2 linked regions of the Iamia sp. SCSIO 61187 genome follow. The protein of the gene in region 2 binds, or shares a complex with, the protein of the main gene of each other region. Links are inferred from orthologs where the notes say so. Each region holds a gene or a part of one and is shown on either strand. Other genes may lie near its edges. The genes, in order: rpsJ and nusB.

Region 1 (7,407 bases), 1.8 Mb from region 2 along the record:
CCTTCCCGGCGGCCTTGGCCGCGTTGCGGACGAGCACCAGGCCGCCCTTGGGGCCGGGCACGGCGCCCTTGATGAGGAGGAGGTTGCGGTCGGTGTCGGCCCGGACGACCTCGAGGTTCATGGTGGTGACCTTCTCGCCACCGGTGCGGCCGGCCATGCGCTGGCCCTTGAACACCCGGGACGGCGTGGCGCAGGCGCCGATGGCGCCGGGCGCACGGTGGACCCGGTGGGCGCCGTGGCTGGCCCGCTGGCCGGCGAAGCCGTGGCGCTTCATGACGCCGGCGAAGCCCTTGCCCTTGCTGACGGCGGTGACGTCGATCAGCCCGCCCTCGGCGAGGATGTCGACGCCCAGCGTCTGGCCGACGGTGTACTCCGACACGTCGTCGAGGCGGAGCTCGACCAGGCGGGGCCCGGGCTCGACGTCGGCCGTGGCGAACTGGCCGGCCACCGGCTTGGTGAGCTTGGAGGCCTTCTTCTGGCCGAACGTGACCTGGAGGGCGGTGTAGCCGTCGCGCTCCTGGGTCTTGATCTTGACCACGCGGACCGGCTCGACCTGCAGGACGGTGACCGGGACGACGTTGCGATCGTCGTCCCAGATCTGCGTCATGCCGAGCTTGGACCCGACGATCGCTTTGGTTGCCATGTCTCTCTTCTCTCGCGGAGGAACGGAAGGTCCGTTCACGCGGACGCTCCGCTCGGGCGGGCCCGGCGGAGCGTGTCTCGGTTGTGCCACGGGGTTCCCTCGCTCGAGAGGGCGTCCGTGGACGTCGATTCAGCGCGCTCGGTACCGAACCTCTGGGGTCCCGTGCACGAGGGAGCCACTGTAGCGAGCCCCGCCCGGGGCTCCAAGCCCAGGTCCCCCACCGTGTCGGGCGGTGGTGCTATGACCCGGTCCTCACTCCGTTCGGACCGTGATCACGTCCTCCGACCCCACCCACCGCCCTGGAGGCCCTCACTCCGTTCGGACCGTCACCATCCAGAGGTGGCCGTCGGGGTCGGCGAGCAGACCCGAGTAGCCCCACCCGGTGGACGCCGGCTCGACCAGGACCTGGCCGCCGGCGGCCCGGGCCCGCTCGACGGCGGCGTCGACCTCGGCCTCGGTGGCCACGGCCCAGCTGAGCTGGCACTCGCTGGTGCCCGGCACCGCCGTCTCGTGGGGCGCGGTGACCCACCCGAACCCGCCCCGGGGGATCAGCACCAGGTGCACGTCGTCCCCCAGGACCAGGCGGAGGGGCTCGGGCACCCCGTCGTCGGCCGGTGCGCCCACGGCCTCGAGGCCCAGGCCCTCGGTGTAGAAGGCGAACGCGCGGCGGCGGTCCTCGATGGGCAGGCTGATGACGAACGGGCGGGGCATGGTCTCTCCTGGGGCTGCGGTCACCTCTTCGACCGGCGGGCCGCCCGAGGCTCATCGGCCCTCGGAGACGAGGCCCCGTTCCTGGTACCGATCGCGGCCCCACAGGCCCGGATCCGTACCCAGGACGAGCCCACACCAGCGTCTCGCCGTTCCTGGTACCGATCGTGGCCCCACGGGCCCGGGATCCGTACCGAGAACCGTGGTCGCCGCCGACGCCGCCTCGGGATGCGGGCGTCCCGGGCGGGGTGACCGGCCACACTGACGGGGTGTCGCTCGACGTCGCCACCCCCACCCCGTTCGCCGCCGTGGTGGCCACGTCGGCCACCGTGGCCGCCACGTCGTCCCGCACGGCCAAGCGCGACGCCATCGCCGCGCTGCTCCGCGAGCTCCGGCCCGACGAGATCGCCGTCGCCGTCGGGTTCCTCACCGGGGCGCCGCTCCAGGGGCGGATCGGCGTCGGCTGGCGGACCCTCCAGGCGGCGGCCCAGCCGCCGGCCGACGGGCCCACGCTCACGGTGCTCGAGGTCGACGCCGTCCTGACCGCCCTGGCCGGGCTCGGGGGCACCGGGTCCGGAACCGAGCGGCGGCGCCTCCTGGCGGACCTGCTGGGGCGGGCCACGGACGACGAGGCCGCGTTCCTCTTCGGCCTGGTCGGGGGCGAGCTGCGACAGGGCGCCCTGGCCGGGGTGATGGCCGACGCCGTGGCCCGGGCGGCCGAGGTGCCGACCCCGGTGGTGCGCCGGGCGGCCATGCTCGGCGGCGACCTGCCCGCCATCGCCCACGTCGCCCTCACCGCCGGGGCCGACGGCCTCGCCGCCGTGGGCCTGGAGCTGGGGCGCCCGGTGCAGCCGATGCTCGCCTCCACCGCCGAGTCGGTCGCCGGTGCCGTCGAGGACCTGGGCGACGCGGTGGTCGACTGGAAGCTGGACGGCATCCGCATCCAGGTCCACCGGGACGGCGACGACGTGCGGGTCTGGACCCGCAACCTCAACGAGATCACGGGGCGCCTGCCCGAGGTGATCGCCCTGGTGCGCGCCCTCCCGGCGGACCGCCTGGTCCTCGACGGCGAGGCCCTGGTGGTCGACGAGGCCCTGCGCCCGGTCCTGTTCCAGGACACCGCCAGCCGGATCGGGGCCGAGGGTGGGCCGGCTCCGACCGCGGTCCGGCCCTGGTTCTTCGACCTCGTCCACCGCGACGGAACCGACCTGGTCGACGCCCCCCTCCACGAGCGACGGGCGGCCTTGGCCGAGGTGGCCGGCGAGTGGCAGATCCCGGGCACCCGCACGTCGGACCCGGCCGCCGCCGCTGCCGTCCTCGACGACGCCCTGGCCGCCGGGCATGAGGGGGTGGTCGTGAAGGGGGCGTCGACGCCGTACGAGGCCGGCCGCCGGGGCAAGGCGTGGCGCAAGGTGAAGCCGGTCCACACCCTGGACCTCGTCGTGCTGGCCGCCGAGTGGGGCCACGGCCGGCGCCGGGGCTGGCTCTCGAACCTCCACCTCGGCGCCCGCGGCGAGGGCGACGCCGGCCTCGTCATGGTGGGCAAGACGTTCAAGGGCATGACCGACGAGGTGCTGGCGTGGCAGACGCAGGCCCTCCAGGCGATCGCCACCGGCGACGAGCGCACCGACGAGGCGCACATCGTGCACGTGCGACCCGAGCTGGTGGTCGAGGTGGCGGTCGACGGGGTCCAGCGGTCGACCCGCTACGCCGGTGGCGTCGCCCTCCGGTTCGCCCGCCTCGTCCGCTACCGCCCGGACAAGGACCCGGCCGACGCCGACACGCTCCGGGCGGTCCGGGCCCTCGGCCTCAGGGACTGATCGGCCCGCTCCCGAACCAGAGTCGGATCCGGCGCTCCCGGGCGTCGGGGGGCGGCCCCCGCCGCCGGTCCCGCGACGGTGTCGGCGTCGTCGCACTCGACCACTCGACCGTCGGGCAGGTCGTCCGGGCCCCCGATCGCCGGCTGAGGCAGGGTGGCCCGGACGCGACGAAGGCCCGCCCGGAGGCAGGCCTTCATCGTGCTGCTCGAGGAGGAGATCGAGCGGAGCGAGATCTCCGACGAGAGAGGGGCTAGCCCTTCTTGGTGCCGTAGCGGCTGCGGGCGTTGGCCCGGTTGGGCACGGCGTTGGCGTCGAGGGCGCCCCGGATGATCTTGTAGTTCACACCCGAGAGGTCCCAGCGGCGGGCGCCCTGGATGAGCACCATGGAGTGCTCCTGCAGGTTGTGGCCCTCGCCGGGGATGTAGGCGGTGACCGTCTGGCCGGTGCTGAGCCGCACCCGGGCCACCTTGCGGAGGGCCGAGTTGGGCTTGCGGGGCGTCACCGTGGTGACGCGGGTGCACACGCCGCGGAGCTGGGGGTGCCCCGACAGGGCCGGGGTCTTGCTCTTCTTGCGACGGGCCTTCCGCGGCTTGCGGATGAGCTGGTTCGTGGTGGGCATGGTGCTGGCCTTCCGATCCCGGCTACGCCGTCTGGATCTTGATCTCGATGTCGACGCCCGCCGGCAGCTCGAGCCGCTGGAGGGAGTCGACGGTCTTCGGCGAGGGCTCGAGGATGTCGAGGAGGCGCTTGTGGATGCGCATCTCGAAGTGCTCCCGGGAGTCCTTGTACTTGTGGGGCGAACGGATCACGGTGTAGCGGTGCTTCTCGGTCGGGAGGGGCACCGGTCCACGGACGGTCGCCTGGGTGCGGAGCACCGTCTCGACGATCTTCTTGGTGGACTGGTCGATGATCTCGTGGTCGTACGCCTTGAGGCGGATCCGGATCTTCTGGGAGTCGGCCATGTGTGGGGTCTCAGCTCTACTTGGTGATCTTGGTGACGCGGCCGGAGCCGACGGTGCGTCCACCCTCGCGGATGGCGAAGCGGAGGCCCTCTTCCATGGCGATGGGGTGGATGAGCTCGACGCTCATGGAGGTGTTGTCGCCGGGCATGGCCATCTCGGTCCCCTCCGGCAAGGTGATGGTGCCGGTGATGTCGGTGGTCCGGAAGAAGAACTGGGGCCGGTAGTTGTTGAAGAACGGCTTGTGCCGGCCGCCCTCGTCCTTGGTCAGCACGTACACCTCGCCCTCGAAGTCCGAGTGCGGCGTGATGCTGCCCGGCTTGGCCAGGACCTGACCCCGCTCGACGTCTTCCTTCTTCGTGCCCCGCAACAGAGCGCCGATGTTGTCACCGGCCTGGCCCTGGTCGAGGAGCTTGCGGAACATCTCCACCCCGGTGCAGGTCGTCTTCTGGGTGTCACGGATCCCGACGATCTCGATCTCGTCACCGGTGTGGATCGCCCCCTGCTCGACCTTGCCGGTCACCACCGTCCCACGCCCGGTGATCGAGAACACATCCTCGATCGGCATCAAGAACGGCTTGTCGATGTCACGGGTCGGCTCGGGCACGAAGCTGTCGACCGCGTCCATCAGCTCCATCACCTGAGCAGCCGCATCAGCATCGCCCTCGAGGGCCTTGAGCGCCGAGACCCGGACCACCGGAGTGTCATCACCGGGGAACTCGTACTCGGTCAACAGCTCACGGACCTCCATGTCGACGAGCTCCAACAGCTCCTCGTCATCGACCATGTCGACCTTGTTCAACGCCACCACGATCGAGGGCACCCCGACCTGACGGGCCAACAGCACGTGCTCCCGGGTCTGGGGCATCGGACCATCGGTCGCCGCCACCACCAAGATCGCCCCGTCGACCTGAGCCGCACCGGTGATCATGTTCTTGATGTAGTCAGCGTGACCCGGCATGTCGACATGGGCGTAGTGACGGTTCGCCGTCTCGTACTCCACATGCGAGATGTTGATCGTGATCCCCCGCTGACGCTCCTCAGGAGCCTTGTCGATCATGTCGAACGGGGTGAAGGCCGTGGTCGGGTCGGCCTCGTGCAACGTCTTGGTGATCGCCGCAGTGAGGGTGGTCTTGCCGTGGTCGATGTGACCCATCGTCCCGATGTTCAGGTGCGGCTTGGACCGGTCGAACTTCTCCTTGGCCATTCTCGTTCTTTCCTCAGGTGTCTTGACAGTGGACTTGCAGGTACGGGACGTGCGGGGGCTACTCGCCCCGGATGCGCTTGACGATCTCTTCCTGGACGGAAGCCGGCGTCTGCTGGTACGAGTCGAACTGCATCGTGTACGTGGCCCGACCCTGGGTCCGCGAACGCAGGTCGGTAGCGTAACCGAACATCTCCGACAGGGGCACGGTGGCGTTGACCACCTGGCTGTTGCCGCGCTGCTCCATGCCGCCGATCTTCCCTCGACGGGAGGACAGGTCGCCGATGACGTCGCCCATGTAGTCCTCGGGGGTGACGACCTCGACCGACATGATCGGCTCGAGCAGGACGGGCTTGGCCTTGCGGGCCGCCTCGCGGAACCCCATGGTGCCGGCGATCTTGAACGCCATCTCCGAGGAGTCGACGTCGTGGGCCGAGCCGTCGACCAGGCGGGCCCGGACGTCGACGGTCGGGAACCCGGCGAGCACGCCGGTGGTCATGGCCGCCTGCATGCCGGCATCGACCGAGGGGATGAACTCCTTGGGGATGCGGCCGCCGGTGATCTTGTCCTCGAACTGGTAGCCGCCACCGGGGCCGGTGGGCTCGAGCTCGATGACGATGTGGGCGAACTGGCCCGAGCCACCGGTCTGCTTGACGTGCCGGTAGACGACCTTGCCGGTGTTCTCGGTGATGGTCTCGCGGTAGGCGACCTGCGGCTTGCCGACGGTGGCGTCGACGCTGAACTCCCGCAGCATGCGGTCGACCAGCACCTCGAGGTGCAGCTCGCCCATGCCGGAGATGACGGTCTCGCCGGTCTCCTCGTCGGAGCGGACCTGGAAGGTCGGGTCCTCCTCGGAGAGCGAGTAGAGGGCCTTGCCCATCTTGTCCTGGTCGGCCTTGGTCTTGGGCTCGACGGCGACGTGGATCACGGGCTCGGGGAACTCGAGGCTCTCGAGGATGACCGGGGCCTTCTCGTCGCACAGGGTGTCGCCGGTGCGGGTGTCCTTGAAGCCGATGCCGGCGACGATGTCGCCCACGCCGACGCTGTCGAGGTCCTCGCGGTTGTTGGCGTGCATGAGCAGCAGCCGGCCCACCCGCTCCTTCTTGGAGGTGCGGGTGTTGAGGACGGTGCCGCCCTTCTCCAGCGAGCCGGAGTAGACGCGGAAGTAGGTCAGCTTGCCGTGGGGGTCGGCCACGATCTTGAAGGCCAGGGCGGCGAAGGGCTCGTCGGCCGACGGCTTGCGCACGACCTCCTCGTTGCCCTTGGGCGACATGCCCTCGACCGGCGGGGTCTCGAGCGGCGACGGCAGGTAGTCGACGACGGCGTCGAGCAGCTGCTGGACGCCCTTGTTCTTGAACGCCGAGCCGAGCAGCACGGGGACGAGGCCGTCGTTGATCGTGGCGTTGCGGATGACGGCGCGGATCTCCGAGGGCGGGATCTCGGCCTCGTCGAGGATCTTCTCCATGAGGGCGTCGTCGTAGTTCGACAGGACGTCCATCAGCTCTTCGCGGTACTGGTCGGCCTGGTCCTGGAGGTCGGCCGGGATGTCGACGGCCTCGTAGGGCGAGTCCTTGTCGTCGCCCTTCCACTGGATCGCCTTCATCTCGACCAGGTCGACGATGCCGGAGAAGTTGCCCTCGCTGCCGATCGGGAGCTGGAGGATGGCGGTGGTGGCGCCGAGGCGGTCGACGATGGAGTCGGCCGCCTTGAAGAAGTCGGCGCCCAGGCGGTCGAGCTTGTTGACGAAGCACATCCGCGGGACGCGGTACTTGTCGGCCTGCTTCCAGACGGTCTCGGTCTGGGGCTCGACGCCGGCGACGCCGTCGAACACGGCGACGGCCCCGTCGAGGACGCGCAGGGAGCGCTCGACCTCGACGGTGAAGTCGACGTGGCCGGGCGTGTCGATGATGTTGATGCGGTGGTCGCGCCAGAAGGTGGTGGTGGCGGCCGAGGTGATGGTGATGCCGCGCTCTTGCTCCTGGGCCATGTGGTCCATGACCGCGCCGCCCTCGTGGACCTCACCGATCTTGTAGCTCTTGCCGGTGTAGTAGAGGATCCGCTCGGTCGTGGTCG
Region 2 (7,558 bases):
ACGGTGCCGCCCGTGAGGACGAGGGAGCGGTCAGCCATCGGCCGGGGCCGCCGTCACCGGACCATCTCGCCCAGGTCGACGCCCTCGGGGTGGACGTCGACCACCTCGTCGCGCCGGGTGGGAAGGTTCTTGCCCACGAAGTCGGGCCGGATCGGCAGCTCGCGGTGGCCCCGGTCGACCATCACCGCCAGCTGCACCGATCGTGGCCGCCCGTGGTCGTGCAGGGCGCCCAGGGCGGCCCGGATCGTGCGCCCGGTGAACAAGACGTCGTCGACGAGCACGACGCAGCTCCCGTCGATGTCGTCGGGGATGTCGGTCGCCTCCTCGGGCAGCACCGGCCGCAGACCGATGTCGTCGCGGTGCGACGCCACGTCGAGGACGCCGACCTCGGGGCGCACCTGCTCGATGGTGTCGAGGGCGTCGGCCAGCCGGTCGGCGATCCAGCAGCCACCGGTCTGGAGACCGACGAGGACGACCTGGTCCAGGCCGTGGTTGCGCTCGACGATCTCGTGGGCCATCCGCCAGACGGCCCGGGCCACGTCGTCCCGCTCGAGCACCCGTGTCCGGGGCACGAACACGCCGCCGTAGGGCGGCGAGATGCGACGCTCTCTCTCGGCCATCTCTCTCCCGCCGTGCGGGCCTCACCGGACCCGCTTCACGGCGTCGTCGACCCTACACGGGGGGTCGCGCCGTGGCCCACAGGTCCCGGTCGGCACCGAGCGGGCCGAGCCGGGCGAGGCCGACGGCCCGGGCCACGCCGGCCGAGGCGGTGTCGCCCCGGCCGATCCGGGCCACCAGGCGGGGGACCCCGAGGTCGTCGCCGGCCCACCGGGTGAGGAGGCCCGCGGCGGCGGTGGCCACGCCGCGACGGCGGTGCGGGGGCCGGACCCACCACCCGACCTCGACCTCGTCGCGGGCAGCCCCGGCCGCCGTCAGCCGGAGCGGGGCCAGCCCCACCTCGCCCCACACGTCGGCGCCGTCGACGGGCCCGACCACCAGGTCGAGGGAGAGCCCGACCTCGCGGCGCGCCGCGGCGCCCTCGATCCAGCGGCGGGCGTCCGCCTCGGTGCCCGACCCGGGCACGGTCGCCTGGGCGGCGATGTCGGGGACCGCCCACGCCTCGGCCAGGGCCGGCGCGTCGTCGACGGTCCACGGGCGGAGGCGCAGGCCCACGGCGGCGGACACCAGCGGCGGGGCCGGGAGCGGGAACGCCATGGCGGCGAGTCTCGCAGCCCGTCCGACCAGGCCCGGAGCGTCGCCCCAGCCGGCGCCGTACCGGTGGTACCGTCGCCGGCTTGGCCCGTCTCCGCCCGTCAGCCGCGCCCACCACGTCCCTGGTCTCCGGGGCCGTCGGCGGCGTCCTGCTGCTGGGGTCGACGTTCCTGCCCTGGTCCCGGGAGGGCGCCGGGTCCGCCATCGCCCTGCGCCGCATCGGCGACCTCGTGCTCTCCGGCACGGTCGACGCCCTGGTGCCCCGCTGGGCCGGCGTCACCGTGTACCTGATCCCGCTGGGGGGCGCCGTCCTCCTCGTCGGCACCGGTCTGGGCGGGCGGGTCGGATCGGTCATCGGCGCCGTCGGCGTGGCCCTCGCCGCCGCCGGCACCGCCCTCGCCCTCGCCGCCCTGGACCGCCTCCCGCGCTCCGGGGTGGGTGGGGGCACCGTTGCTGCCTGCGCAGGCGCGATGCTGGGCACGCTCGGCGCCGGCGCCGGGTGGCACGCACACCGGCCCGCTGTCCACGACCCCCGAGGGGACGACCCGACATGACCTACCCCCCACCTCCGCCCCCCGGACCCTGGAACCCGGGGCAGGGATCGCCGCCCCCCGGGGGACCGCCCCCGCCCGGGCCGGGCGGGTACCCGCCGCCGGGACCGCCGCCCCCACCGGGCTTCCCGCCGCCGGGGCCCACCCCACCGCCGCAGCCCGGCTACCCCGGGGGCCCCACGCCCCCGCCGCCCCCGCCCGGCGGCACCCCGCCCCCCGGGGGCCCGCCGCCCGGACCCGGCGCGCCGCCGCCCGGGTCGGGCTTCCCGCCACCGGGGCCGCCCGCCGGTCCGCCGAAGAAGAAGAGCCGCCTGCCGCTCGTCCTCGCCCTCGGCGTGGTGGCGGTCGTCGTGATCGCCGCCCTCGCCGTGGTCGGCCTGACGGTCCTCGGCGGCGACGACGTCGAGGCCGGGCCCGGGATGCAGGACATGACCGGTGAGGTGGTCGCCGTCGAGGAGACCCGCGCCCAGGTCGCGACGGCGGTGACCGACGCCGACACCGGGGCCCTGGCCACGCTCGCCGCCGACTCCCCCGAGGCGTTCGAGGAGACGACCGACGCCGTGATCGGGGAGGCCACCACCGCGTCGGTCGGCCGCTCCGGGTACGCCGTGTTCACCTTCGAGGCCTTCGTCGACGAGAGCTACACGATCGCCACCGAGCTCGTCGAGGGCGACGGCGACCTCGCCACCGCCATCCTCCCGCCCGAGGGCGGCTCGCCGGTCGCCCCGGCCGACACCCTCGACGTCACCGTCGACGGCCCGCACCGGCTGATCGTGGCGGGGGGCGAGGACGACGCCGAGGTGAGCGTGACGGTCAAGCAGGTCGAGATCATCCCCGTCGACCTCAGCGTGCCCGGCTCGCTCGACGACGAGCTGGCCGAGCCCGGGGACGCCATCGCCTACGAGCTCGAGGCCGAGAGCGGCGCCCACTACGTCGTCGACATCGACAACACCGATCTCACCACCACCGTCACCGGTCCGGACGGGCAGCCGGTGCCGACCGAGCCCGACATCGACACCGGGACGCCGCGGTTCGTGGCCGATCAGACCGGGCCCTACCGGGTGACGATCAGCGGCGGCGACGAGGGGACGACCGGCAGCTACACGATCGAGATCTTCGAGGTCGCCGAGTTCTTCTTCTACTACGACGGTCAGGCCGGCAACGACCTCACCCTCGAGCGGACCACCGAGCAGTTCCCGGCGCCCATCGACCAGGAGGAGCAGCGGGCCCACTTCTGCCTCTTCCTGCGCGAGGGCATCACCATGAACCTCGACATCCGGGTCACCAGCGCCACCCTCGACATGGGCATCGACGTCTTCGACCAGACCGACAGCGGCCCGCTCCGCGACCGCGTCAACGACCACGGCCCGGGCCAGAGCGAGGTCTGGTCCGTGACGGCCCAGACCGACATGCGCCGCTGCTTCCAGCTCTGGGCCGTCGACTTCACCGCCGGTGAGTTCATCGTCGACTTCACCACGGAGGGCTGATGGGGTCCCCAGAGCCACGAGGGACCTGGTCATGAGCTCGACGCCGCCATCGGACGACCAGCCGACGCCGGCCTGGCCCAGCCCCCGCCGCCCGGCGGGCCCGACCCCCCCACCCCCACCCCCGGCGTCCCCGCCGACGATCCCGGTCGGGTCGCCCCCGGGCGCCCCGGCCCCCGGCTCCCCTCCCCCGCCCCCGAGCCCCACCGCCCCGGCCTACGGCTCACCGCCGCCGCCGGGCCCGGCCGTCCCACCGCCCCCTCCCTATGGGCCCCCGGGTGCGCCCGGCGGCCCCCCCGCGGCCCCGACCCCTCCGGGGTGGGCCGCCCCGCCCGGCCCGACACCCCCACCGGGGACGCCGGCCCCGGCCCGCTCGCACACCGGTCTGGCCCTGGCCCTCGTCGCCGTCGGCGTCCTGGCGGTGGCGGCCGTCGGGTTCCTCGTCGTGCGGGCCGCCACCGGCGGCGGCGGGGGTGCGTCGAGCCCCGAGGCCGCGGTCGAGGAGCTGGCCGAGGCGCTCGAGGCCGAGGACCCCATCGCCGCCCTCGACGCCATGGACCCCGGCGAGGTCGAGGCCCTCACCGACGTGGTGGAGTCGGCCTCGGAGCGGGCCGCCGAGCTCGGGTTCTCGCCCGAGGAGAAGACCTTCGGCGGCGTCGACATCGGCCTCACCGGCACCCGGTACGAGGTCGACGAGCTGGGCGACGGCGTCGCCCGGGTGACCATCGTCGAGGGGTCGGCCCGCGTCAGCATCGACCGGGACGGCCTCGGCGAGGTGACCGGGGCGATCGTCGACGCCGAGGACCCCGAGTCCGACACCACCACGCTCGACGCCTCCGACCTGGCGGTCGAGGGCGACGAGGGCGAGGTCGAGCCCTTCGTCATGACCGTCCGACGCGGCGGGGGCTGGTACGTCAGCCCGACCTACACCGCGGCCCAGTACGCCGTCGACCTCGTCGGCCTGGCCGACCCGGACGTCCCCGGCCCCGACGCCGGGGAGGGCGCCGACAGCCCCGAGGCGGCCATCGAGGCCGTGCTCCTGGGCGCGGCCGGGGCCGACGGCGACGCCGTCGGCGACCTGGTCTCGGGCGAGACCGGCGAGGCCGTCCGCACCTACCGCGGTGCCCTCGAGGAGTGGGTCGGCGAGGGCATCGAGGACTCCTCGGCCGAGATCGACTCGCTCGAGACCGAGGTCGCCAACCGCGACGCCGGCGGCCGGCGCGTCGTCGTCACCGAGCTCGAGGGCCGGGTCGAGTGGACGAACGCCGATGGCGAGAGCGGGGAGTCCACCGTCGCCTGGGACGGCACCTGCCTCGACGTCACCGACGCCGACACCGGCGACGGCGACGAGATGGACGCCGCCGCCCCCGAGTCCGCCTTCTGCCTCACCGAGGCCTGGGGCCGTCTGGGTGTCGACGAGCTGGCGGTCGTGGTCGTCGAGGAGGACGGCGGCTGGCGGGTGGACCCGCTGGCCACCGTCACCGACTACGCCGCAGCCATCGTCCCCGAGCTGACGCAGAGCCACGTCCTCCGGGTGCTCGGCATCCCCGAGGCGGCCGAGCCGACGGCGGAGATCAGCGCCGGCGAGCCCACGACGGTGGAGCTGGACGAGGCCGGCGTGGCCGTGCTCTCGGCGACGATCGCCGAGGGCGAGCGCTTCACCGTCACCACCGAGGCCGAGGGTGAGGGCGAGATCGGTGCCTACCTCGTCGCCCCCGACGGCGACATCGACCCCGCCTTCACCATCGTCGAGCCCGAGGTGGCCGGCACCTACGAGCTGGTCGTCTTCACCGAGGCCTGGGCGCCGAGCGAGGTCACCGTCGGCCTCAGCACCGTGCAGGAGGAGCCCATCGCCGTCGGCGACGTCGTCGACGGCGAGCTGGCGTCCGGCAGCGAGGTCGTCGAGTACGCCGCCGACCTCGACGAGGACACGTCCTACGCCGTCGGCTTCGACAACGACGAGCTGGGCCTCGAGGTCATCGACCCCGACGGCCTGGCCCTGGAGCTCACCGAGGACGACGACCCCGACTCCAACGTCCGGACCTTCACCACCGGTGACGCGGGCACCTACCGGATCCGCGTCGACGGCGGCGACGACCGCTCACCCGGCACCTACGGCCTGACGCTCGACGAGGCCGTCCCGTTCGTCCTCGGCGACGGCACCACGGCGACGGCGCAGGGCCAGATCGACGGGCCGTCGGACGAGCAGTTCATCGACCTCGAGGTCCGGGGCGGCGCGTCCGTCGGCGTCACCGTCACCACGACCGCCCCCGGCTTCGACATCGTCGTGATCCTCCGGGACCCGATCGACGACACCGAGATCGAGCGCTACGACGACCGGGGGCCCGGCGAGGCCGAGTCGATCATCTTCACCCCGGACGTCGACACGACGTGGCGCATCTCGGTCGTGGGGCGCAACGACAGCACCGGCGCCTTCACCGTGGAGGCCTTCGAGGAGTGACGGCGACCCGGCTCAGGCCCCGCGCTGCTCGGAGGCGACGGCGGCCAGCACCCCGTTGACGAAGCGACCCGAGTCGTCGGTCGAGAAGCGCTTGGCCAGCTCGACGGCCTCGTTGATGATCACGTTCGGCGGCACGTCGGGCCGGTGGCACAGCTCGTAGGACGCCATGCGGAGGATGGTGCGATCGAGGGCGGGCATGCGCTCGACCGTCCACCCCCGGGCGTGGCGGCCGATGATCTCGTCGAGGGCGTCGCGGTGGTCGGCGACGCCGGTGACCACGTCGGCGGCGTACTCGTCGACCTCGATGGGCTGGGCGTCGAGCACCGCGGTGCCCGGGGTGTCCTTGGCCTCGGCCTCGTAGAGCAGGCCGAGGGCCCGCTCGCGCGCCTCGCGCCGGGACCCCACCCCGCCGGGGCGGTCAGGCACGGGTGATGTACTCGCCGGAGCGGGTGTCGACCTTGAGGGCGTCGCCGATGTTGACGAACAGCGGGACCTGGAGGGTGTGGCCGGTCTCGAGGGTCGCCGGCTTGGTGGCGCCCGAGACGCGGTCGCCCTGGATGCCGGGCTCGGTGTCGGCGACCTTCAGCTCCACGGCCGCCGGCAGCTCGCTGCCCACGATCTCGTCGCCGTGCATCTGGAGCTCGACGGTGGCCCCGTCGACCAGGAACTTGGCCGTGTCGCCCAGGGCGGCGGGGCCGACGTGCAGCTGCTCGTAGGAGGCGTTGTCCATGAAGACGTAGTCGTCGCCGTCGCGGTAGAGGTACTGCATCTCGCGCTTGTCGATGGTGACCCGCTCGACCTTCTCCCCGGCCCGGAAGGTCTTCTCCACCACCGAGCCGGTGCGGACGTTGCGCAGCTTGGTCCGGACGAAGGCGGGGCCCTTGCCCGGCTTGACGTGCTGGAACTCGACGACCTGGAGGAGCTTGCCGTCCTGGTCGAGGACCATGCCGTTCTTGAGGTCGTTGGTGGTGGTGGCCATCGGTGTTCCTCGTGGTGGGGATCTGGCGCGCCTCAGGCGGGCGCGGGGCTGGGGTCCTTGGGGGCGAGGGTGAGGGTCGAGCACCCCTCGTCGGTGACGACCACCGTGTCCTCGATGCGCACGCCGCCGTGGTCGGGGAGGTAGACCCCGGGCTCGACGGTGACGACGTGGCCGGCTGCGAGTGTAGCGGTGGAGACCCTCGAGACCCGAGGGTCCTCGTGGATCACCAGCCCCACCCCGTGGCCGGTGCCGTGCCCGAAGGCATCGGCCCAGCCCGCCTCGGCGATGACGTCGCGGCAGGTGCGGTCCACCTCGCGCGCCTCCACCCCGGCCCGCACGGCGGCCACGCCGGCCTGCTGGGCGGCGAGGACGACGTCGTACATCCGCTGCTGGGTCGCCGTGGCCTCGCCCACCATGAACGTGCGGGTCATGTCGGAGTGGTACCCGTCGACCAGGGCCCCGAAGTCGATGACCACGAGGTCCCCGTCGACGATGCGCCGATCGCCCGGCCGGTGGTGCGGTCGGGCCCCGTTGGGGCCGGAGGCCACGATCGTCTCGAAGCTGACGCCGTCGGCACCCAGGCGGCGCATCTCGGTGTCGAGGGCGAAGCCCACCTCGGTCTCGGTCGGCCCCCCGTTGAGCATGGGGGCGATGGTGACCAGGGCGGCGTCGGCGAGGGCCGCGGCCCGGGCCAGCCGGGCCACCTCCCCGGCGTCCTTGACCTGCCGGGGCCCCTCGACCACGCCGTCGGTGGCGACCAGGTCCGCCGTCCACGGCGCGCCCGCCACCCGCCGCTGGTCGGCCCACGAGATGGAGGCCGCCTCCAGGCCGAGGCGGATGGGGCCGGCCGCGGCGGCGAGCGTCGCGTCCT

Evidence for each region.
Region 1: the proteins of nusB (region 2) and rpsJ are in contact, whole or in part, in a solved structure (PDB 3D3B), measured with the Escherichia coli proteins. The link is inferred for Iamia sp. SCSIO 61187 from one-to-one orthologs.

What each region holds. Positions count from the first base shown.
Region 1 is NZ_CP050948.1:709,152-716,558, reverse strand. What follows is about bases 2,474-5,234. They hold rpsJ (30S ribosomal protein S10), read right to left. Parts: upstream 4,134-5,234; coding sequence 3,813-4,133; downstream 2,474-3,812. Other genes in these bases: tuf (elongation factor Tu), read right to left, coding at 4,150-5,234; rpsL (30S ribosomal protein S12), read right to left, coding at 3,422-3,790; HC251_RS03365 (ATP-dependent DNA ligase), read left to right, coding at 2,474-3,171. In the rest of the region: rplC (50S ribosomal protein L3), read right to left, coding at 1-643; HC251_RS03370 (VOC family protein), read right to left, coding at 953-1,354; more of HC251_RS03365, read left to right, coding at 1,621-2,473; more of tuf, read right to left, coding at 5,235-5,337; fusA (elongation factor G), read right to left, coding at 5,396-7,407. UniProt on the Escherichia coli protein: Involved in the binding of tRNA to the ribosomes. Part of the processive rRNA transcription and antitermination complex (rrnTAC). The complex forms an RNA-chaperone ring around the RNA exit tunnel of RNA polymerase (RNAP).
Region 2 is NZ_CP050948.1:2,514,859-2,522,416, forward strand. What follows is about bases 4,428-7,339. They hold nusB (transcription antitermination factor NusB), read right to left. Parts: upstream 6,135-7,339; coding sequence 5,721-6,134; downstream 4,428-5,720. Other genes in these bases: HC251_RS12085 (hypothetical protein), read left to right, coding at 4,428-5,708; efp (elongation factor P), read right to left, coding at 6,127-6,687; HC251_RS12100 (M24 family metallopeptidase), read right to left, coding at 6,720-7,339. Also shown: HC251_RS12060 (dihydroorotase), read right to left, coding at 1-38; bifunctional pyr operon transcriptional regulator/uracil phosphoribosyltransferase PyrR, read right to left, coding at 54-620; HC251_RS12070 (GNAT family N-acetyltransferase), read right to left, coding at 673-1,215; HC251_RS12075 (hypothetical protein), read left to right, coding at 1,296-1,766; HC251_RS12080 (hypothetical protein), read left to right, coding at 1,763-3,250; more of HC251_RS12085, read left to right, coding at 3,282-4,427; more of HC251_RS12100, read right to left, coding at 7,340-7,558. UniProt on the Escherichia coli protein: Part of the processive rRNA transcription and antitermination complex (rrnTAC). The complex forms an RNA-chaperone ring around the RNA exit tunnel of RNA polymerase (RNAP).